DNA from 3 places in the Kineococcus gypseus genome. Region 3 is predicted to be linked to each of the others. Evidence: predicted binding sites of a transcription regulator. Region 3 holds the regulator's gene; each other region holds the start of a gene.
What was found. Region 3 encodes HrcA, which represses chaperone genes, less so after heat shock. Its sites were predicted from a motif close to GNTNGCACTCGGNNNNNCCGAGTGCNANC; they were not measured.
Positions count from the first base shown of each region.

Region 1: groES (co-chaperone GroES) is a predicted target of HrcA. The motif match lies at 4,596-4,624, and genes of this name have one in related genera.
Region 2: ACRYMN_RS04030 (Hsp20/alpha crystallin family protein) is a predicted target of HrcA. The motif match lies at 2,257-2,285, and genes of this name have one in related genera.

Region 1 is NZ_JBJLRD010000017.1:33,805-40,737, reverse strand. It holds gene ACRYMN_RS08615 (alpha/beta fold hydrolase) at 1-824, shown strand, start outside; gene tsaE (tRNA (adenosine(37)-N6)-threonylcarbamoyltransferase complex ATPase subunit type 1 TsaE) at 821-1,336, shown strand; gene ACRYMN_RS08605 (alpha/beta hydrolase) at 1,333-2,106, shown strand; gene tsaB (tRNA (adenosine(37)-N6)-threonylcarbamoyltransferase complex dimerization subunit type 1 TsaB) at 2,116-2,787, shown strand; gene rimI (ribosomal protein S18-alanine N-acetyltransferase) at 2,880-3,317, shown strand; gene ACRYMN_RS08590 (THUMP-like domain-containing protein) at 3,366-4,547, opposite strand; gene groES (co-chaperone GroES) at 4,776-5,072, shown strand; gene groL (chaperonin GroEL) at 5,163-6,779, shown strand.
Region 2 is NZ_JBJLRD010000007.1:73,445-80,377, forward strand. It holds gene hrpA (ATP-dependent RNA helicase HrpA) at 1-2,231, shown strand, start outside; gene ACRYMN_RS04030 (Hsp20/alpha crystallin family protein) at 2,366-2,797, shown strand; gene ACRYMN_RS04035 (hypothetical protein) at 2,810-3,088, shown strand; gene ACRYMN_RS04040 (cysteine hydrolase family protein) at 3,182-3,841, shown strand; gene ACRYMN_RS04045 (Gfo/Idh/MocA family protein) at 3,810-4,907, opposite strand; gene ACRYMN_RS04050 (glycosyltransferase family 2 protein) at 4,912-5,868, opposite strand; gene ACRYMN_RS04055 (glycosyltransferase family 2 protein) at 5,955-6,839, opposite strand.
Region 3 is NZ_JBJLRD010000023.1:17,834-24,766, reverse strand. It holds gene ACRYMN_RS10730 (N-acetylglutaminylglutamine amidotransferase) at 1-1,250, opposite strand, end outside; gene ACRYMN_RS10725 (HIT domain-containing protein) at 1,273-1,647, opposite strand; gene ACRYMN_RS10720 (RNA polymerase sigma factor) at 1,789-2,379, shown strand; gene ACRYMN_RS10715 (Gmad2 immunoglobulin-like domain-containing protein) at 2,376-3,623, shown strand; gene dnaJ (molecular chaperone DnaJ) at 3,744-4,862, opposite strand; gene hrcA (heat-inducible transcriptional repressor HrcA) at 4,920-5,960, opposite strand; gene ACRYMN_RS10700 (DUF3097 family protein) at 6,073-6,933, shown strand, end outside.

The sequences.
Region 1 (6,933 bases), on a different contig from region 3:
TGCGCGAGCGCTACCGGCTGGTGCTGCCCGAGCACCGCGGCCACGGCCGCTCCACCCGCGGCCCCGCCGGGCCGGTGAGCGTCGCCCGGCTGGCCGACGACCTGGGCGCCGTGCTCGACCGGGTGGCGCCCACCGGCCCGCTGGCGCTCGTGGGGCACTCCGTGGGCGGCATGACCGTCATGGAGCTGGCGGTGCGGCGCCCGGACCTGCTCGAGCGCACCCGCGCCGTGGGCCTGGTCGCCACCAGCTCCGGGGGGCTGGCCGCCCTCGACCACGGCCTGCCCCTGCTGGGGCGCCACCTGGTGCGCTGGGCCGAGCAGGCCCTGCAGCGCGCCGCCGGGCGCGCCGAGGTCCTCGAGCGCGGCCGCCGGCTGGGCGCCGACGTGGAGCAGCGGCTCGTCTCGCACTGGTCGTTCGCCTCCCCGGTGGCCCCGGAGGTCGAGCGCCTGGCCGCGCGGATGATGGCCGCCACCTCCGTGGGCACCATCGCCGACCTGCTGCCGGCCTTCGGCACGCTGGACGAGAGCGCGGCGCTGGCCGCGCTGGCCGGGCGGCCGGTGCTGGTCGTCGCCGCCGAGCGCGACCTCATGACGCCGGCCGCGCACGGGCGCACCATCGCCGACGCGGTCCCCGGGGCCGAGCACGTCCTCGTGCGCCAGGCCGGGCACCTGGTGATGCTCGAGCACCCCGCGGTGGTCACCGCCCGCCTCGAGCGGCTCCTGGCGCGCGCGGCCGGCGGCGCGGCCGCGCCGGCCGACGAGGTCGTCCTGCCGGTGCCGCGCCGCCCGGCGCGCCCGCTGCGCCCGGTCCGGGGGCGGCCGTGAGCGCGGTGGAGCTGGAGCTGACGACCCCCGCGGCCACCGGGGAGCTGGGCCGGCGCCTGGGCGCCCTGCTGCGCGCGGGCGACCTCGTGGTGCTCTCCGGCGACGTCGGCGCGGGCAAGACGACGCTGACGCGCGGGCTGGCCGAGGGGCTGGGGGTGCGCGGGCCGGTGACCTCCCCGACCTTCGTCATCGCCCGCGTGCACCCCTCCCTGCGCGAGGGCCCGCCGCTGGTGCACGTGGACGCCTACCGGGTCCGCTCCCTGGCCGAGGTCGACGACCTCGACCTGGACGCCGACGCCGAGGAGGCGGTCACCGTCGTGGAGTGGGGCGCGGGCCTGGTGGAGGACCTGACCGGCCAGCGCCTGGAGGTGCACCTGCAGCGCCCGCACGGGGCCACCGCCGGGGTGGACGAGGGCGAGGTGCCCGTCGAGCCGCGCACCGCGCGGCTGCGCGCGCACGGGCGGCGCTGGGAGGGCGTGGACCTGGCCGCGGCGCTGGGGGAGGGCGCGTGAGCGGGCCGGACCTGCTCGAGCGCGACGAGCGCGCCCGCCCCTGGCGCGAGGCGGTGCCCGGTGCGCGCGCCGGCGTGGCCGTCGTGCACGGCTTCACCAGCACCCCGCAGAGCGTGCACGGCTGGGCGCGCGCGCTGGCCGACGCCGGGACCGGCGTGGACGTGCCGCTGCTGCCCGGGCACGGGCGCACCGTCGAGGCGTGCAACGGCTCCACCTGGCGGCAGTGGCTGGCCGAGGTGGTCGCCGCGCTGCGCCGGCTGCGCGCGCAGCACGAGGTGGTCGTGGCCGCGGGGCTGTCCCTGGGCGGGGCGCTGGTGCTGCGCGCCGCCCAGCGCCACCCCGACCTCGTCGACGGCCTCGTCCTGGCCAACCCCGCCGTCGCGCTGGCGCCGCACCTGGAGGTGGCCGTGGAGGTCCTCGGCCGCCTGCGCGCGACCCGCCCGGCCATCGCCGGGGACCTCGCCGACCCCGGCGCGGTGGAGCTGGCCTACGAGCGCACCCCGCTGCGGGCGCTGCGCTCGCAGGCGCAGCTGTGGCGCGCCGTGCGCCGCGACCTGCCGCGGGTGCACCAGCCGCTGCTGCTGCTGCGCAGCGCGGTGGACCACGTGGTGCCCGCCGCCTCCAGCGCCCGGGTGCTGCGGGGGGTGTCCTCGCGGGAGGTCACCGAGGTCGTCTACCGCGACAGCTTCCACGTGCTGACGCTGGACCGCGACGCGCCGGCGGCCTTCGCCGAGACGGTGGCCTTCGTGCGCCGCCTGGCCACCGCCTAAGCTCGCCGCGTGCTGATGCTGGCCCTCGACACCGCCACCGACGGCGTCGCCGTGGCCCTGCACGACGGTGAGCGCGTGCTGGGCTCGCGCCGCGCCGGCGACGCGCGCCACCACAACGAGGTCCTCGTGCCCACGGTCGCCGAGGCGCTGCGCGCCGCCGGCCGCGAGCGCGGCGAGGTCACCGACGTGGCGGTGGGCGTGGGCCCGGGCCCCTTCACCGGCCTGCGGGTGGGGCTGGTGACCGCCCGCGCGCTGGCGCTGGCGTGGGGGGCGGCGCTGCACGGGGTGTGCTCGCTGGACGCCCTGGCCGCGCAGGCGCTCGCCGAGGGGCTGGTGCGGGGGGAGTTCCTCGTGGCCACCGACGCGCGCCGGCGCGAGGTGCACACCGCCCGCTACGGCGCCCGCGACGGCCGCCCGGTGCGCCTGGCCGGTCCCGACGTCGTCGCCCCCGCGGCCGTGCGGCGCGACGGCCTGCCCGTCGTGGGCCGCGGCGCCGCCCTGCACCCCGACGCGCTCGGCCCGGCCGGGCCGCTCTCGGACGTCGACGCCGGCTGGCTCGCGCAGGTCGCCGTGGACGCGCTCGCCGGCCGCGGCGGCCCGGGGCTGCTGCCCGTCGAGCCGCTGTACCTGCGCCGCCCGGACGCGGTGGAGCCCACGGGCCGCAAGCGCGTCACCGCGTGAGCGCCGCGCCGGCGCGCGCCGGGGACCCGGGAGGCGCTGGGAGCTCGGGGAGCTCGGGGAGCTCGGGGAGCTCGGGGGCCGCGGGGGCCGGGGTGGTGCTCGCGCCGGCGCGCTGGTGGCACCTGGCCGACGTGCAGCGCCTGGAGGCGGACCTGTTCGGTCCCACCGCCTGGTCGGTGGAGACGTTCTGGGGCGAGCTGGCCGCGCCGGGGCGCACCTACCTCGTCGCGCTGGAGGGCGAGGAGGTCCTCGGCTACGCCGGGCTGGCCGTCTCCGGCGCCGACGCCGACGTGCAGACGATCGGCGTGGCCCGCGGCGCGCAGGGCCGCGGGCTGGGCCGGCGGCTGCTGCGCGCGCTGCTGACCGCCGCCCGCGACGCCGGGGCCACCCGCGTGCTGCTGGAGGTGCGCGCCGACAACGCGCCGGCGCAGGCGCTGTACGCCTCCGAGGGCTTCGAGGTCCTCGCCCGCCGCGCGCGCTACTACCAGCCCGGCGGGATCGACGCGCTGGTGCTGCGCGCGCGCGTCTGAGGGCGGCGGGGCCCCGGGCGGCGGGGCCCCGGGCGGCGGGGCCCGGGCTCAGCCCACCGGCTCGACGACGAGCACCGTCTGCCGCCCGGCCACGCGCGTGAGCACCACGGTGGCCGGCACCGAGCCGCGCAGCCCCAGCTGCCGGCGCAGCACGTCCGGGTCCACGGCGGTGCCGCGCTTCTTGACCGTCAGCGGCCCGACGTCGCGCGCGCGCAGGTGCGCGCGCAGCGCCTTCAGGCCGAAGGGCAGCACGTCGAGCACGGCGTAGGAGCGCGTGAACGGCGTGCTCGCCGGGCCGTCGGTGGTGACGTAGGCGATGGTCCCGTCCACCAGGCGCCCGCCGAGCAGGCGCGCGGCGGCGCCGACCAGGCCGGCGCGCACGACCGCCCCGTCGGGCTCGTGCAGGTGCGTGCCCACCGGCCCGACGTCGGGCACGGGGTTGTCCGCGTCGTCCAGCGACCAGCGCCCGCCGTCGCGCAGCAGCAGGGCGCTGCGGGCGACGCCGGGCCGGGCCAGCGGGCCGCACCACAGCGCCGCCTCGACCACGTCGCCGTCCACGGACGTCCACTGGGCCTCGGCGCCGGCGGGCACGAGCTCGTGCGGCAGGCCCGGCGCCAGCTTCGCGCCGGTGGCCGGCACCCGCGCGGCGGTGGCGAGCACGAAGGACAGCGGCGGGGAGGTGGCCTCGGGGTCGAGCAGGCGGCGTCCGCCGGCGGTGCGGCGGGCGGGGTCGAACCAGGCGCCGTCGCCGGGGCCGAGCTCGTCGACGACGCCGGCGGTGACGTCGGCGCAGCGCACCCGCGCGCGGCCGGCGAGGTTGGCGGCCGCCGCGGCGGCGGTGCCCGGGTCGGCGTCCACGGCCAGCACGTCCAGGCCCGCGTCGGCCAGGGCGAGCGCGTCGGCGCCGATGCCGCAGCCGAGGTCGGCGACCCGGCGCACCCCGGCGCCGGCGAAGCGGGCGGCGTGCTCGGCGGCGACGGCGGCGCGGGTGGCCTGCTCCACGCCGGCCGGGGTCAGCAGCAGCCCGCGGGCGCGCTCGCCCAGCTTGGCGACGGCGCGCTCGCGCAGGCGCGCCTGCGTCATGGCCAGCGCCACCAGCGCCGGCTCGTGCCCCTCGCGGCGCAGCCGCTGCCCCAGCGCCAGGGGGTCGGCCGGGCCGGCGGCGTCGACCAGCTCCAGCAGCGCCCGCCCGGCGGGGGAGGTCAGCGCGGCGACGTCGGCGGGGTCCACGCCCCGACTGTGCCAGGCGGGGCGGCGATCACCCGACCGGGCACCGTCCCTGGCACTCGGGGTGCGGGAGTGCTAACTTCTGACCCAGCGCCGGTGGCACTCCGCACGAGGGAGTGCCAGGCGAGGCGGCACCGTCCGGCACCCGCGACGACGGTCGGCGCAGGCCCCGCACCCGGCCCGCCAGCACACCAGATCCGTACCGAGTACGCAGAAGGGGAGGGCCGCTCAGTGTCGGTCTCCATCACTCCGCTCGAGGACCGCATCGTCGTCAAGCCGCTCGACGCGGAGCAGACGACCGCTTCCGGTCTGGTCATCCCGGACACCGCCAAGGAGAAGCCCCAGGAGGGCGAGGTCCTGGCCGTGGGTCCGGGCCGCGTGGACGACAACGGCAACCGCGTGCCCGTCGACGTCGCCGTCGGCGACAAGGTCATCTACTCCAAGTACGGCGGCACCGAGGTCAAGTACGGCGGCGACGAGCTGCTGATCCTCTCGGCGCGCGACGTGCTCGCCAAGGTCGCCAAGTAAGCGGCTGACGGACCACGACGCCCCGGGCGCCCGAGACCGGGTGCCCGGGGCGTCTCCCGTTCGCCCGCGAAGATCCGGAAGGAACAGCACATGGCCAAGCAGCTCTCGTTCAACGAGGACGCCCGCCGCTCCCTCGAGCGCGGCGTCGACGCCCTGGCGGACGCCGTCAAGGTGACCCTCGGCCCCCGCGGCCGCAACGTCGTCATCGACAAGAAGTGGGGTGCGCCGACGATCACGAACGACGGCGTCACCATCGCCCGCGAGGTCGAGCTCGAGGACCCGTACGAGAACCTCGGCGCGCAGCTCGCCAAGGAGGTCGCCACCAAGACGAACGACGTCGCCGGCGACGGCACCACCACCGCGACCGTCCTGGCCCAGGCGATGGTCCACGAGGGCCTGCGCAACGTCGCCGCCGGCGCGGCGCCGTCCGCCCTCAAGCGCGGCATCGACGCGGCCGTGCAGGCCGTGGGCGACCAGCTGCTCGAGCTCGCCCGCGAGGTCGACGGCAAGGGCGACATCGCCCACGTCGCCACCATCTCCGCCCAGGACGCCAGCGTCGGCGAGCTGCTGGCCGACGCCTTCGACAAGGTCGGCAAGGACGGCGTCATCACGGTGGAGGAGGCCTCCACCACCGCGCTGGAGCTGGACTTCACCGAGGGCATGCAGTTCGACAAGGGCTACATCTCGCCCTACTTCGTCACCGACGCCGAGCGCCAGGAGGCGGTGCTGGAGGACGCGTACGTCCTCGTGCACCAGGGCAAGATCTCCACGGTCACCGAGCTGCTGCCGCTGCTGGAGAAGGTCCTCAAGACCTCCAAGCCGCTGCTGATCATCGCCGAGGACGTCGACGGCGAGGCCCTGTCCACGCTGGTCGTCAACAAGATCCGCGGCACCTTCAACGCCGTGGCCGTCAAGGCCCCCGGCTTCGGCGACCGCCGCAAGGCGATCCTGGGCGACATCGCCACCCTCACCGGCGGCCAGGTCGTCGCCGAGGAGGTCGGCCTCAAGCTCGACCAGGTCGACCTCGACGTGCTGGGCACCGCCCGCCGCGTCGTCGTCACCAAGGACGACACCACCCTGGTCGACGGCGCCGGCGCCTCCGAGGACGTCGCGGGCCGCGTGGCGCAGATCAAGGCCGAGATCGAGCGCACCGACTCCGACTGGGACCGCGAGAAGCTGCAGGAGCGCCTCGCGAAGCTGGCCGGCGGCGTGGTCGTCGTCAAGGTGGGCGCGCACACCGAGGTGGAGCTGAAGGAGAAGAAGCACCGCATCGAGGACGCCGTCTCCGCCACCCGCGCGGCCATCGAGGAGGGCATCGTCGCCGGTGGCGGCAGCGCCCTGACCCACGCGGTGAAGGTGCTCGAGGGCGGCCTGGGCAAGGAGGGCGACGAGGCCACCGGCGTGAAGCTGGTGCACCGCGCGGCCACCGAGCCGCTGCGCTGGATCGCCGAGAACGCCGGTCACGAGGGCTACGTCGTGGTGGAGAAGGTGCGCGGCCTCGAGGTGGGCCACGGCCTGAACGCCGCCACCGGCGAGTACGTGGACCTGCTGGCCGCCGGCGTCATCGACCCGGTCAAGGTCACCCGCTCCGCGCTGGTCAACGCCGCCTCGATCGCGTCGATGGTCCTGACCACCGACACCCTCGTGGTGGACAAGAAGGAGGAGGAGCCGGCCGCCGCCGGCCACGGTCACGGCCACGGCCACTGACCCTCCCCGCACGACGAGAGGCCCGGCACCCCGCGAGGGGTCCGGGCCTCTTCTCGTGCTGCTGGTCCTCGTGCTGCATGGTCCTCGAGCTGCTGGTCCTGCTGCGGCGTGCCGCGCACCGCACCACCGCGCGCGGCGCACGCCGGTCGACGGC
Region 2 (6,933 bases), on a different contig from region 3:
ACCACCAGCTGCGCCGCGTCACCCGCGACCTCGGCGCCGAGGTGCACGTGCCGGAGGTCGCCGCCCCCGCCGAGGGCGAGGAGGTGCCCGCGCCCGCCTACGACGCCGACGCCGTGCACCGCTCCCTGCTGGCCGGGCTGCTGGGCAACATCGGCCTGAAGGTCGAGCAGGACGAGAAGCGCGAGGGGCGCCGCGGGCGCGACGACGCCCGCCGCGGCCGCGGCGACGGCCCGCGCCAGCAGGAGTACCTCGGCGCGCGCGGCGCGCGCTTCGCCGTGGCACCGGGCTCGTCGCTGGGGCGGCGCTCGCCGGACTGGGTGGTCGCCGGCGAGCTGGTGGAGACCTCCCGCCTGTGGGCGCGCGTGGTCGGCGCCGTGGACCCGCGCTGGATCGAGCCGCTGGCCGAGCACGTCGTCAAGCGGCAGCACTCCGAGCCGCGCTGGTCGCGCAAGCGCGCCGCGGTGGTGGCCACCGAGCGCGTGACGCTGTACGGCGTGCCGATCGTCGCCGGGCGCACCGTCGCCTACGGCGCGATCGACCCGGAGCTCTCGCGCGAGCTGTTCCTCCGCCACGCCCTCGTCGAGGGCGACTTCGAGACCCGCCACGAGTTCTTCGCGCGCAACCGCGAGCTGCTGGAGGAGGCCGAGGAGCTCGAGCACCGCGCCCGCCGGCGCGACATCGTCGTCGACGACGAGGTGCTCTTCGCCTTCTACGACGCGCGCGTGCCCGCCGACGTCGTCTCCGGCCGGCACTTCGACGCCTGGTGGAAGCAGGAGCGCCGCGAGCACCCCGACCTGCTGACCTTCGACCCGGCGATGCTCGTGGCCGGCGACGCCGGCGTCAGCGAGGAGGACTTCCCGGCGGTGTGGCGCCAGGGCGACCTGGAGCTGCCGCTGTCGTACGTCTTCGAGCCCGGCTCGCCGCGCGACGGCCTGACCGTCGACGTGCCGCTGGAGGTCGTCAACCGCTTCGACGAGCGCGACCTGGCCTGGCAGGTGCCCGGGTTCCGGCACGAGCTGGTCACCGCGCTGCTGCGCGCGCTGCCCAAGCAGCTGCGCCGCCACCTCGCCCCCGCCCCCGACAAGGCCGCGCGCTTCCTCGAGCGCGTCGCGCCGCGCCAGCGCGACTTCTGGGAGGCGTTCGAGGAGGAGATGCCGCGCCTGGGCGACGGCACGGAGGTCTACTACGAGGACGTCGACCTCGCCAAGGTGCCCGCGCACCTGCGCCCCACGTTCCGGGTCACCGCCGCCGACGGTTCCGTGCTGGCCGAGGGCGAGGACTTCGCGCGGCTGCGCGAGCAGGTGGCCGGGCAGGTGCGCGCCACCATCGCCGAGGCGGCCGACGAGGTGCGCCGCACCGGCGCGACGTCGTGGCCGCTGCAGCCCGGCCCGGACGACCTGCCCGCGCGGGTGCCCGAGACGCACACCACCGTGCGCCGCGGCAGCGACGTGGTCTCCTTCCCGGCGCTGGTGGACGAGGGCTCCTCGGTGGGGCTGCGCACCTTCGCCACCGCCGCCGAGGCCGCCGCGGCCCACCGCGCCGGCACGGTACGCCTGCTGCTGCTCGTGCTGCCCTCGCCGCTGCGCACCGTGCAGTCCGCGCTGCCCAACGACGCCCGGCTGCTGCTGGCGCGCGCCCCGCACGGCGGCGCGGCCGCCGTGCTGGAGGACTGCCTGCGCGCGGCCGTGGAGGCGCGCCTGGACGCCGCCGGCGGGCCGGTGCGCACCGCCGCGGAGTTCGCGCGCCTGGCCGAGCAGGTCGGCCGCGGGCTGCTCTCGAGCACCACCGAGGTCGTCGACCGCGTCCTGCGGGTGCTGCGCACCGCCGCGCAGGTCGAGCGGGAGGTCTCGCGCACCTCCAGCCTGGCGCTCGTGCCGACGCTGGCCGACGTGCGCGAGCAGTTCGACGGCCTGGTGCACCCCGGGTTCGTCACCGGCACCGGCGCCGAGCGGCTGCCGGACCTGCTGCGCTACCTGCAGGGGATCCTGCGCCGGCTGCAGACCGCGCAGGAGAACCCCCAGCGCGACCGGGTGCGCACGGCCGAGTTCGCCCGCGTGCGCGAGGAGTACGCCGCCCACCTGCGCCGCGCCGGCGCGCACGTGCCGCCCGAGCTGGCGCGCCTGCGCTGGTCGCTGGAGGAGCTGCGGCTGCAGAAGTTCTCCCAGCCGGTGCCCACCGCCGGCCCGGTCAGCGACGAGCGGGTCCTCAAGGCGCTGGCCGAGCTCGGCTGATTCGCTGCAGGGCAACGGTTCTCCCCCTTGCACGCGCGGCGCGCGAGTGCTAACACTGGAGGTGCGGGACCCGGTGGAACCGGGCCCGCGGGGCGAGCAGTCGCATCTGGTGTGAAGCATCGGAGGTGGTTGTGGTGTTGATGCGGACCGACCCGTTCCGCGAGCTGGACCGGCTCACCCAGCAGGTGCTGGGGACCTCGGCGCGGCCGGCGGTGATGGCCATGGACGCCTGGCGCAGCGGGGACGAGTTCGTGGTGGAGTTCGACCTCCCCGGCGTCGACCCGTCCAGCGTGGACCTGGACGTCGAGCGCAACGTCCTGACCGTCAAGGCGCAGCGGCCCGTGCACGAGGGCACCGAGGAGATGATCGCAGCCGAGCGACCGCGCGGCGTGTTCAGCCGCCAGCTCATCCTCGGCGACAACCTCGACACCGAGCACATCGCGGCGTCGTACCGCTCCGGCGTGCTGACGCTGCGCGTGCCGGTGGCCGAGCGCGCCAAGCCGCGCCGCATCGCCGTCGAGGTGGCCGAGGAGGGCGCGCGGGACCAGCACGCCATCGGCGCCTGAGGCGGTGCGCGGGTGACCGGGACGACGGTGGCCGGCGCGCCGGCGCACGAGGCGTTCTGCGAGCTGCTGCGCGCCGACCCCGAGCTGGTGCGCGCGGAGTTCGAGGCGCTCGTGCGGGCGTGCTGGCCGGGAGGGGGTGGGCGCGCGGCGACGGGCAGCGTGGACGCGCCCGGCCCGCCGGGTCCGGGCGCCCGCACGGTGCCGCGCTCGCGCCGGCCCGCCCCGCTGCGGGGCGGGCGGGCGCCGGCGGCGCGCCCGCCCCGCCGGGAGCGCTCGCCCCCGCGGCGCTGAGCGGTGCGGGACGCGGGGGCGGCGGGTCCGCGGCGACGTGCCGCGGGCCCGCCGCCCTTGGCGCGCGGCTCCGGCGGTGCCAGAGTCTGCAGCGTGCAGCGCGCCCACGGCGTCGACGTCCCCGAGACCCTCGACGAGATGTGCCGCCCGCAGGTGGCGGCCGTGCTCGTGTACGACGCGCAGTCCGGCATCCTGCGGCACGTGCGCGAGCGCGACGCGGTGGTCGCGCGCACCCGCGAGGTGCTCGAGGCCGCGCGCGCGGCCGGGGTGCCGGTGCTGTACGTGCGGCACGTCTCGCTGCCGCCCTCGCACCTGGGGGTCGCCGGGTTGCGCACGGCGATGGCCTGGCAGCGCGTCGCGCGCGCCGACGCCGTGGGCGCGCCGTTCCCGCCGGGTGCGCCGCAGACGCGGGTCGTCGACGAGCTCGCCCCGCGCGAGGGCGAGCCGGTGTTCGACAAGCTGGGCATGTCCGCCCTGGTGGGCACCCCGGTGGAGGCGCTGCTGCGCGACCGCGGGACCACCACGCTGGTGCTCGTCGGCGCCGTGCTGGAGATCGGCATCGAGCCGACGGCCCGGCACGCCGCCGACCTCGGCTTCCTGCCCGTCGTCGTCGACGACGCGTGCGGCGTGGTCGACGAGGAGGCCGCCGCGCGATCGCGCGCCGCGCTGGACTACACCTTCGCCTGCTACCGCGCCGGCGCCGCGGACGTGGTGGCCGCCTTCAGCGCGCCCGCTCCCGCCCCCCGGCCCTGACGACCGCCCCCGGCGGCGGCACCGGCACCGGCGCCCCCGTCAGCAGCGACTCCTGCGCGGCGTCGGCCACCAGGGAGGCGGCCAGCGAGTCCTCCAGCCGGCACAGGTCGTCCCCGGCGCCCCCGGCGCCGGTGCCGCCGGCGACGAGCTCGACGAAGGCGGCGACCTCGGCGCGGAAGGCGGCGGCGAAGCGGTCGGCGAACGTCGCGTGCGGGGCGCCGTCGGGGAAGGCGACCCCCGGCTCGGCCGAGCGCGCCGCCGTCGAGGCGTCCATGCCGGCCACCACCGTGCCCAGCGAGCCCTGCAGCTCCAGGCGCACGTCGTGGCCGGCGCCGTTGTACCGCGAGGCCGACAGCACGGCCAGGGTGCCGTCGTCGAGGGTGCACAGCGCCACCGCGGAGTCCACGTCCCCCACGGCGCCGATGGCCGGGTCGCCGTTGTTGGACCCGCGCGCGTAGACCTCCACGACCTCCCGGCCGGTGACCCAGCGCACCGCGTCGACGTCGTGCACGCTGCAGTCGCGGAACAACCCGCCGGAGCCGGCCAGGAACGCCACCGGCGGCGGGGCCGCGTCGCACGTCAGCGCGCGCACGGCGTGCAGCCAGCCCAGCTCCCCGGCGCGGAAGGCGCGGCGAGCCTCGCGGTAGCCGGCGTCGAAGCGGCGCTGGTGCCCGATGCGCACCACCCCGCCGCGCGCGGCGACGTGCTCGAGCACCTCCAGCGAGCGCGCCGCGTCGAGCGCGACGGGTTTCTCGCACAGCACCGGCACCCCGGCGTCGACGCCGGCGCGCACCAGCGCCGGGTGCGCAGCCGTGCCGGCGGCGACCACGAGGCCGTCCACCCCGCTGCGCAGCAGCGCGTCGACGTCGTCGGCGACGTCGACAGCGACGTCGACGGCGGCCGTGCGCGCGCCGCCCGCGGGCAGCGCCGCGGCCACCGCGCGGGCGCGTGCCCCGTCGGCGTCGGCCAGCGTCAGCCGGCCCACCCCGGCGGTCGTGGCCAGGTTCGCCGCGTGCAGCGCACCGATCCGCCCGAGGCCCACCAGGCCCAGGTGCAGCCCGCCCACCGCGTCAGCCGTAGTGGCGCGAGGTCGAGCGGCGCTGGGACTCCTCCAGCGCCGCGAACCGCGCCTCGGCGTGCGGGGGCAGCACCCGCCGCTCGCGCACCAGCCACGGCAGCCCGCGCACCGCGTCGAGGACCCCCGCGGCGCTGGTGCGGTCGCGCGGCACCGTGCGCAGCAGGAACGCGGTGCGCCGCAGCGCCGCCGGCACCGGCCGGCGCAGCCAGGTGAACCACAGGGTGTTGCGCACCCCGTGCCGGCGGCGCAGCAGCGACTCGCGCAGCACCGACGCCTGGTGGTGCACCGTGAGGTCCTCCAGGTAGCACAGCTCCCAGCCCGCGGCCGCCAGGTCCGCGGCCAGCAGCTCCTCCTCCCCGCCCAGCCACAGCCGCTTGGAGAAGCCCCCCACGGCCAGGAACGCCTCGCGGCGCACCACCGAGGCGCCGGCCAGGAAGCTGCCCAGCGCCGGGCCCGGCAGGCCCGGCGCCCCGCGCACGGGGGAGTCGCGCAGCTCGGCGACGATGCCGTCCTCCACCGCGCCCGGCTCCACGAGGATGCGCGCGGTCAGCACCGCCACCCGCGGGTCCGCGTCGAGCACGTCGGCCGCGCGCGCCAGCGAGCCCGGGTCCCACCAGGTGTCGTCGTCGCAGAACGCCACGTACGGCGTGGCCGCGCTGGCCACGCCGGTGTTGCGCGCCACCGCGCCCTGGTTCTCCGGCAGCACCACCACGTCGAGGCGGTCGGCCCCGGCGCTGCCGCGCGGGTGCGCCGCGCGCAGCGCCGCGGCGGTGCCGTCGGTGGAGCCGTTGTCCAGCACGACGACGCGCGGGCGCTCCGGCAGGCGCAGCAGCCGCTGCACCGCCAGCAGCGCCTCCTCGCGGCGCTGCCAGGTGATGACCACCACGGTCACGCGCGCGTCCGGCGGGCCCTCGGGCACCGGGCCCAGCGGCGCCCCGTCCGCCGGCACCGGCGCCGTCGGCCCCGTCGGCCCCGTCGGCCCCGTCGGCCCCGTCCCCGCGCCGCCGGCCGGCCCGCGCACCTCCTCCACGGCGCTCACGCCGCCTCCCCGGTCAGGACGCGCAACCGGCGCTCGACCTCGCGCGAGGGGCGCCGGCGCGCCCGCAGCGCGCGCGTCAGCCGCGGGGCCGCGTCCAGCACGGAGCGGCGGTGCTCCCCGCCCTCCACCAGCCAGCGCGCGGTGCGCGCCGCCGCCACCGGCAGCGGCCGGCGCATCCACGCCGTCAGCAGGTAGTTGCGCCCCAGCAGCTCGCGGCGCACGTGCGCGGGGGAGCGGCTGACCGAGGGGTGGTGGTGGGCCACGACGTCCTCCACGTACGCCAGGCCCCAGCCGGCGGCGGTCATGTCGTACGCGACGCGCTCCTCCTCGCCGGCGAAGAACACCACGTCGTCGAAGCCGCCGACGGCCAGGAACGCGTCGCGCCGCACGATCGCCGTGCACGCCAGGAACCCCAGCACGTCCGGGCCGGGCATGTCCGGGCCGCGGCCCCACGGCGCGGAGGCCATGTCCGCGCAGATCGGGTCCAGCTCCTCGGCCGGGCCCACCAGGGTGCGCCCGGCCAGCAGCGCCAGGCGCGGGTGGGTCGCGAAGACCTCCTGCGCGCGCGCCAGCGCCCCCGGCGCCCACCAGGAGTCGTCGTCGGCGAAGGCGACCAGGCCGGTCAGCGCCGCCCGCACCCCGAGGTTGCGGGCGGTGGCGCCCAGGTTGCGCCCGGGCTGCAGCAGCCGCAGCGGCGGCAGCCCGGCGGCCTCGCGGCGCTGCGCCTCCGCGCGCACCACCTCCACGCTGGCGTCGCTGGAGCCGTTGTCGACCACCACCACCGGGCCCTCGTGGCGCGGCAGCGTGGCGCGCAGGTCCTGCGCCCGGTCGCGGGTGGCGACGACGACCGTGACGTCGGGGGCGGGGCGGGTGGGGGTCACGCGCCGGACGCTAGCGGCGACACGCCGCGCCGTCACGGCGGGGTGGGCGGGCGTGTCGGCGCCGGGGGTGGTTGCATCGCTCCGTGACCCCGAC
Region 3 (6,933 bases):
CGCGGCTGCAGCACCTGCGCGACGCCGGCGTGGTCGCGGTCGAAGAACGCCCGCGCGTACGCGGCGACGCCCTGCTGCGGGCTCAGCCCGGCCAGCGGCGGGTACCAGTGGTAGCCGCCGAAGACCTCGTCGGCGCCCTGCCCGGACTGCACCACCTTGATGCTCTGCGAGACCTGCCGGCTGAGCAGGTCGAAGGCGACGACGTCGTGGCTGACCATCGGCTCGTGCATGGCGCCGATGGCGTGGCCGAGGGCGCCGACGAGCTCGTCGCCGGTGACGCGGATGCGGTGGTGGTTCGTGGCGTAGCGCTCGGCGATGACGTCGGAGTAGGCGAACTCGTCGCCCTCGCGCCCGCCGACGGACTCGAAGCCGATGGAGTAGGTGGCCAGGTCGCTCTGCCCCTCCTCGGCGAGCAGGCCGGTGATGAGGCTGGAGTCCAGCCCGCCGGAGAGCAGCACCCCCACCGGCACGTCGGCGACGGTGCGCCGGCGCACGGCGGCGCGCAGCGACTCCAGGACCGCGTCCTCCCAGTCGCGCTCGGAGAACCCGGCGAACTCCTCGCGGCGCACGTGCTGGGGGGCCCAGTAGCGGTGCTCGCGGCTGCGGCCGTCGGCCTCGACCACGCGCACGGTGGCCGGCGGGAGCTTGCGCACGCCCTTGAGGATCGTCAGCGGGGCGGGGACCACGGCGTGCCAGGTGAGGTAGTGGTGCAGCGCGACGGGGTCGATGGTGGTGTCGACGTCGCCGGCGGCCAGCAGCGCCGGCAGCGAGGAGGCGAAGCGCAGCCGGCCGGGCGCCTCGGCCAGGTACAGGGGCTTGACGCCCAGCCGGTCGCGCATGAGCACCACGCGCCCGGAGTCCCGCTCGTGCAGCACGACGGCGAACATGCCCTTGAGGTGGTCCACCACGTCGGTGCCCCAGCGGTGGTACCCCTTGACGATCACCTCCGTGTCGGAGGTGGAGGTGAAGCGGTAGCCGTGCCCGATGAGCTCCTCGCGCAGCTCCCGGTAGTTGTAGATGCAGCCGTTGAAGACCGCGTGCAGACCCAGCTCGGGGTCCACCACGGGCTGCGAGCCGCACACCGACAGGTCGATGATGGACAGCCGCCGGTGCCCGAAGGCGACCCGGCCCTGCGCCCAGTAGCCCTCCCCGTCCGGGCCCCGGGGCGCCAGCGGCTGCGACATCCGCTGCACCGCGCCGATGTCGGCGGGACGTCCGTCGAAGGTGATCTCACCGCACAAGCCGCACATGCCGCACCATCCAACCCGTCGATCAGCCGGGCGGCCAGGCGAAGCCCCGGCCGCCGAGGACGTGCCCGTGCACGTGGGGCACCGACTGCCCCACGTCCTCGCCGGTGTTGAAGACGAGCCGGAAGTGCCCGCCGCAGCGCTCGTCGGCCACGCGCTGGGCGACCTCGACCAGGCGGGCCAGCGTCGCCGGCGCCGCGGCGGCGAGGTCGGCGACGGTCTCGTGCCGCTCGCGCGGCACCACGAGCACGTGCACGGGGGCCTGCGGGTCGGCGTCCTCGAAGGCGACGACGAGCTCGTCGGAGTGCACGACCGTCGCCGGCAGCTCGCCGGAGACGATCCGCAGGAACAGGTCGGCCGGGGCGCTGCCGTTGCGCCTGCCGCTGGTGGGCGCGCTCATGCGCGGGAGGGTACCCGCGCGACCGGTCCCCCGCCCGGGCGCCCGCCTCCCCCGTCCGGGCGATCCCCTCCGGTTGTATGTCAACCGTGACCGCTCGTCGCTCGTCGTACCGGTGTGGAGATGCTCAGGGCACGGCGCGCCGTGGTTGACCGCCAGGTCGGCCCGCGGCTGCGCGTCGTGCGCCACGGGCGCGACGGCACCGACGGCACCGACCCCGACGACCCGCGCACGTGGGACGCCGACACGGCGGTGACGGTCCTGTACGCCGCGCACTGGCGGCGCCTGGTGGCGCTGGCCGCCGAGTTCACCGGCGAGACGTCCACCGCCGAGGAGGTGGTGCAGGAGGCGTTCGTGGCCCTGCACCGGCGCTGGCGGCGGCTGGACGACCGGGCCGCCGCCGTGGCGTACCTACGCCAGGCGGTGGTCAACGGCGCGCGCGACGTGCTGCGGCACCGCGCGGTGGCCGACCGCAGGCGCCCGCTGCCCGACCCGGCCCCCGAGGGGCCCGAGGAGCGCGCGGTGCGCTCGGCCGAGCACCGCTCGGTGCTGGCCGCGCTGGACGCCCTGCCGGCGCGCCAGCGCGAGGTCCTCGTCCTGCGCTACTCCGCCGACCTGTCCGAGCAGGACATCGCCGAGGCCCTGGGCATCAGCCGCGGGGCCGTCAAGACGCACGCCCACCGCGGGCTGGCGGCGCTGCGCGCCGGCCTGGGCCGCCAGGAGGAGACCCCGTGAGCCACGATCCCGACGACCCGGCGGACGCCGACCCGGTGGACGCCGACCCGGTGCACGCCGACCCGGTGCACGCCGACCCGGTGCACGCCGACCCGGTGCACGCCGGGCCCCTGCCCGACCCGGGCACCGACCCCGTGGCGCGCGCGCTGCGCGACGCCCTCGCCGCGCGCGCCGACGCCGTCCAGCCCGCCGACCGCCTCCAGGAGATCCGCATGAGCACCACCGCCCGCCGCCGCTCGAGCCGCGCCTGGGCCGCGGCGACCGCGGCCGCCGCCGTCGTCGTCGTGGGCGGGGGCACCGCCCTCGCCCTGACCCGCGGCGAGGACGCCTCGGTGCGCACCGTCGCCTCGCGCACCTCCGCGCCCACCGCCGAGGACCCGGCCACCACGCCGCCGCCGGAGCCGGCCACCGAGGCGCCCGTGCCCGCGGAGCCGCCGCAGGAGCCCGCCGCCACGTCGACCCCGGCGGCGCCGGGCACCGGCGCCCCGGCCCCGTCGACCACCGCCCCGGCCCCCGCCACCGGCCCCGCCCTGCCCTCCGGGGCGCGCAGCGTGCCGGTGTACTGGCTGGACGGCGCGAGCGGCAGCACGTGGCTCTTCCGCGAGTACGTCGAGGCCGCCGGCGAGGGCGACGACGCCGACCGCGCCCTGGCCGCGGTGCTCGGCGGGGACCCGGCCGACCCCGACTACGCCACCGCGTGGGCGGCGGCCGGGCCCTCCGGCGTCAGCCGCGCCGGCGACCGCCTCGTCGTGGACCTGCCCGCCGGCGCCGCGCCGGGCTCCCTGGAGGCCCCGCAGGCGGCCGCCGCCGTGCAGCAGCTCGTCCACACCGTCACCGCCGCGGCCTCGGAGGACCTGCCCGTGGAGATCCGCGTCGACGGCCGCGCCGAGCCGGTGCTGTTCGGGCACGCGGTGCCCGAGACGGTCTCGCGCGCCCCGCAGGCGGAGGTCCAGGCGCCGGCGTGGATCACCTCGACGGACACCTCCACGCCCGGGCAGGTCGTCGTCGAGGGCGTCGGCTCCGGCTTCGAGGGCACCCTGCTCTACGTCGTCACCGACGCCACCGGCGCGGAGGTGGCGCGCGGGCCGGTGCAGGCCGGCGCCAACGGGGCGTTCGCGGAGTTCTCCGTGACGATCCCGCTGCCCGCGGGCGAGCACGTCGTGGAGGTCCTGCGCCCGGACGAGTCCGGCGGCGAGGCCGGCACCACGCCCCCGGGCGACACCAAGGCCGTCACCGTGCGCTGAGGCCCCGCGGGGCCGACCGGAGCGGTGCGGTGAGGACCCTCGGGGGGTCCTCACCGCACCACCGCGCTCGGGCGGCGGGCGCCGTCGGGCGGCGGTGGGCGGCGGTGGGCGGCGGTGGGCTCAGCGGCCGCCGAAGCGCCCGCGCAGCTTGGAGAAGACGCCCTGGTGGGCCGGTGCGAGCCGGCCGGCCGGGCGCACCTCCCCGCGCAGCTCGGCCAGGCGGCGCAGCAGCTCCTCCTGCTCGTCGTCGAGGTCGCGCGGGGTGCTCACCTCCAGGGTGACCTGCAGGTCCCCGCGGCCGGCCGAGCGCAGGTGCTCCACGCCCTTCTGCTTGAGGGTGACGACCTCGCCGGCCTGCGCGCCGGGGCGCACCTCGACCTCCTCGGTGCCGTCGAGGGTCTCCAGCGGGATCGAGGCGCCCAGCGCGGCGGCCGTCATGGGCACCTCCAGGGTGCACAGCAGGTCGTCCCCGCGGCGGGTGAAGACCGGGTGCGGGCGCTCGTGCACCTCGACGTAGAGGTCGCCGGGCGGGCCGCCGGCCGGGCCCACCTCGCCCTGCGAGGCGAGCTGGATGCGGGTGCCGGTCTCCACGCCCGCGGGCACGCGGATGGTCAGCGGGCGGCGCGCGCGCACGCGCCCCTCGCCGGAGCACTCCTGGCACGGCGAGGGCAGCACGGTGCCGAAGCCGTGGCACGTCGGGCACGGGGAGGTCGTCATGACCTGCCCGAGCAGCGAGCGCACCACGCGCTGGACCGAGCCCTGGCCGTGGCAGATGTCGCAGGTGGCCGGCTCGGTGCCCGGCTGGCAGCAGGTGCCCTTGCAGGTCGGGCACAGCACGGCGGTGTCCACCTGGATCTGCCGCTCGCCGCCGAAGGCGGCCTCGGCGAGGTCGACGTCGACGCGGATCAGGGCGTCCTGGCCGCGCTGGGTGCGGCTGACCGGCCCGCGCCCGCCGCCGGCGCCGCCCTGGCCGAAGAAGGCGTCCATGATGTCGGAGAAGCCGAAGCCCTGGCCGAAGCCGGCGGCCCCGCCCTGGGCGCCGCCGCGGTCGTACTGCGCGCGCTTGTCGGGGTTGGAGAGCGTCTCGTACGCCTGCGAGACCTCCTTGAAGCGGTCGCCGGCGTCGGGGTCGGAGGTGACGTCCGGGTGGAGCTTGCGCGCCAGCTTGCGGTAGGCGCGCTTGATGTCCTCCGCGGAGGCGTCCCTGCTGACGCCGAGGACGTCGTAGTAGTCGCTCACGAGGTGCTCAGGTCTCCCGTCGGTCGGGTCGTGGGTGGGTCGCGGCGACCGGGTCGGTCACTGGGACAGGATGCGCGAGACGTAGCGGGAGACCGCCCGCACCGCCGCCATCGTCGTGGGGTAGTCCATGCGGGTCGGGCCCAGCACGCCCAGGCGCGCCAGCACCTCCCCCTCGCCGTAGCCGCTGGTCACCACGGACGTCTCGGGCAGGCCGAGGTGGAGGTTCTCCGCGCCGATGCGCACGGTCAGCGCGCCGCGGTCGCCGGTGCCCTCCTCGGTCATCTCCTGCACCAGCCGCAGCAGCACCACGTGCTCCTCCAGCGCCTCCAGCACGCTGCCCAGGCTGGCGGACAGGTCGGCGCCGGAGCGCACGAGGTTCGCCGTGCCGGCGATGACCACGCGCTCCTCCAGCCCGGCGCTCAGGCAGTCGCCCAGCGCGGCGACCACCTCGGCGGTGACGGCCATCTCCCCGGGGGTGCTGGACTGCACCACGGCGGTGAGCTCCTCGCGCGCCTGCTTCAGGCGCTTGCCGGCCACGGCGGCGTTGACGCGGTCGCGCAGCGCGGCCAGCGTGCCGGGCAGGGCCTGCGCGTCGGTGGCCGAGCGCACGTCCACCACGCGCTGCTCGACGCGGCCGGTGTCGGTGATGAGCACCAGCAGGGCGCTGCGCCCGCCCACCGGCACCAGCTCCACGTGCCGCACCGCCGCCCGCGAGAGCGAGGGGTACTGCACGACGGCGGCCTGGCGGGTGATCTGCGCCAGCAGCCGCACCGTGCGGTCGACCACGTCGTCGATGTCGACGGCGCCGTCGAGGAAGGCCTGGATGGCGCGGCGCTCGGCCGGGGACATGGGCTTGAGGCTGGCGAGGCGGTCGACGAAGAGGCGGTAGCCCTTGTCGGTGGGGATGCGCCCGGCGCTGGTGTGGGGCTGGGCGATGTAGCCCTCCTCCTCCAGCACCGCCATGTCGTTGCGGATCGTCGCGGGCGAGACGCCCAGCCGGTGGCGCTCGACGAGGGCCTTGGACCCCACCGGCTCGTGGGTGGCCACGTAGTCCTCGACGATGGCGCGCAGCACGGCGAGCCTGCGGTCGTCGCTCACACCCCACCTCCACTCGGTGCACGGCCGGCGGCCGCCCGCTGGCACTCCGGACGACCGAGTGCCAAGTCTAGGCCAGCGCGCCTCCGCCGCGCCGCCCCCGGCGCTGGTTAGCGTGCGGCGGGTGAGCAGGGACGAGCGCCGCGCCGACCGCTACGGCAGCGACGTGCTGTCCTCCGACCCGCACCCGCGCCGGCCGGCGCACCGCGAGGAGCGCGCCGAGCGCGGCCTGGTCGTGGAGGACGTCGAGACCGGCTGGGTCGGCGCGGTGGTGCGCGTGGAGAAGAGCGGCGGCGTGCACGTCGTCGTGCTGGAGGACGCGCGCGGGCGCACCCGCACCTTCCCGCTGGGGCCGGGCTTCTGGGTGGACGGGCAGCCGGTGCGGCTGGTGGCGCCGAGGGGCCCCGCGGCGCCCGCCGCGCCCACCCGCACCGCCAGCGGCTCGCTCGCGGTGGCCGGCGCCGCCGCCCGCACCGCGCGCGCCTCGCGCATCCTCGTCGAGGGCCGCCACGACGCGGAGCTGGTGGAGCGGGTCTGGGGCGACGACCTGCGCGTGGAGGGCGTGGTGGTGGAGGTGCTCGACGGCGTGGACGACCTCGACGCCGCGGTGCGCTCCTTCGGCCCGCGCCCGGGGCGGCGCATCGGGGTGCTGGTGGACCACCTGGTGCCCGGCTCGAAGGAGTCGCGCACCGTCGCCTCCGTCGGCGCGAGCCCGCACGTGCTCGTCGTGGGCCACCCCTTCGTCGACGTGTGGCAGTCGGTGCGCCCGCAGCGCCTGGGCTGGGAGCGCTGGCCGGTGATCCCGCGCGGCACGTCGTGGAAGCACGGGGTGCTCGCCGAGCTGGGCTGGGCGCACGCCACGCAGGCCGACGTCGCGTACGGCTGGAAGCGGATCCTGGGCACCGTGCGCAGCTACGCCGACCTCGAGCCGGCGCTGCTGGCCCGCGTGGAGGAGCTGGTGGACTTCGTCACCGCC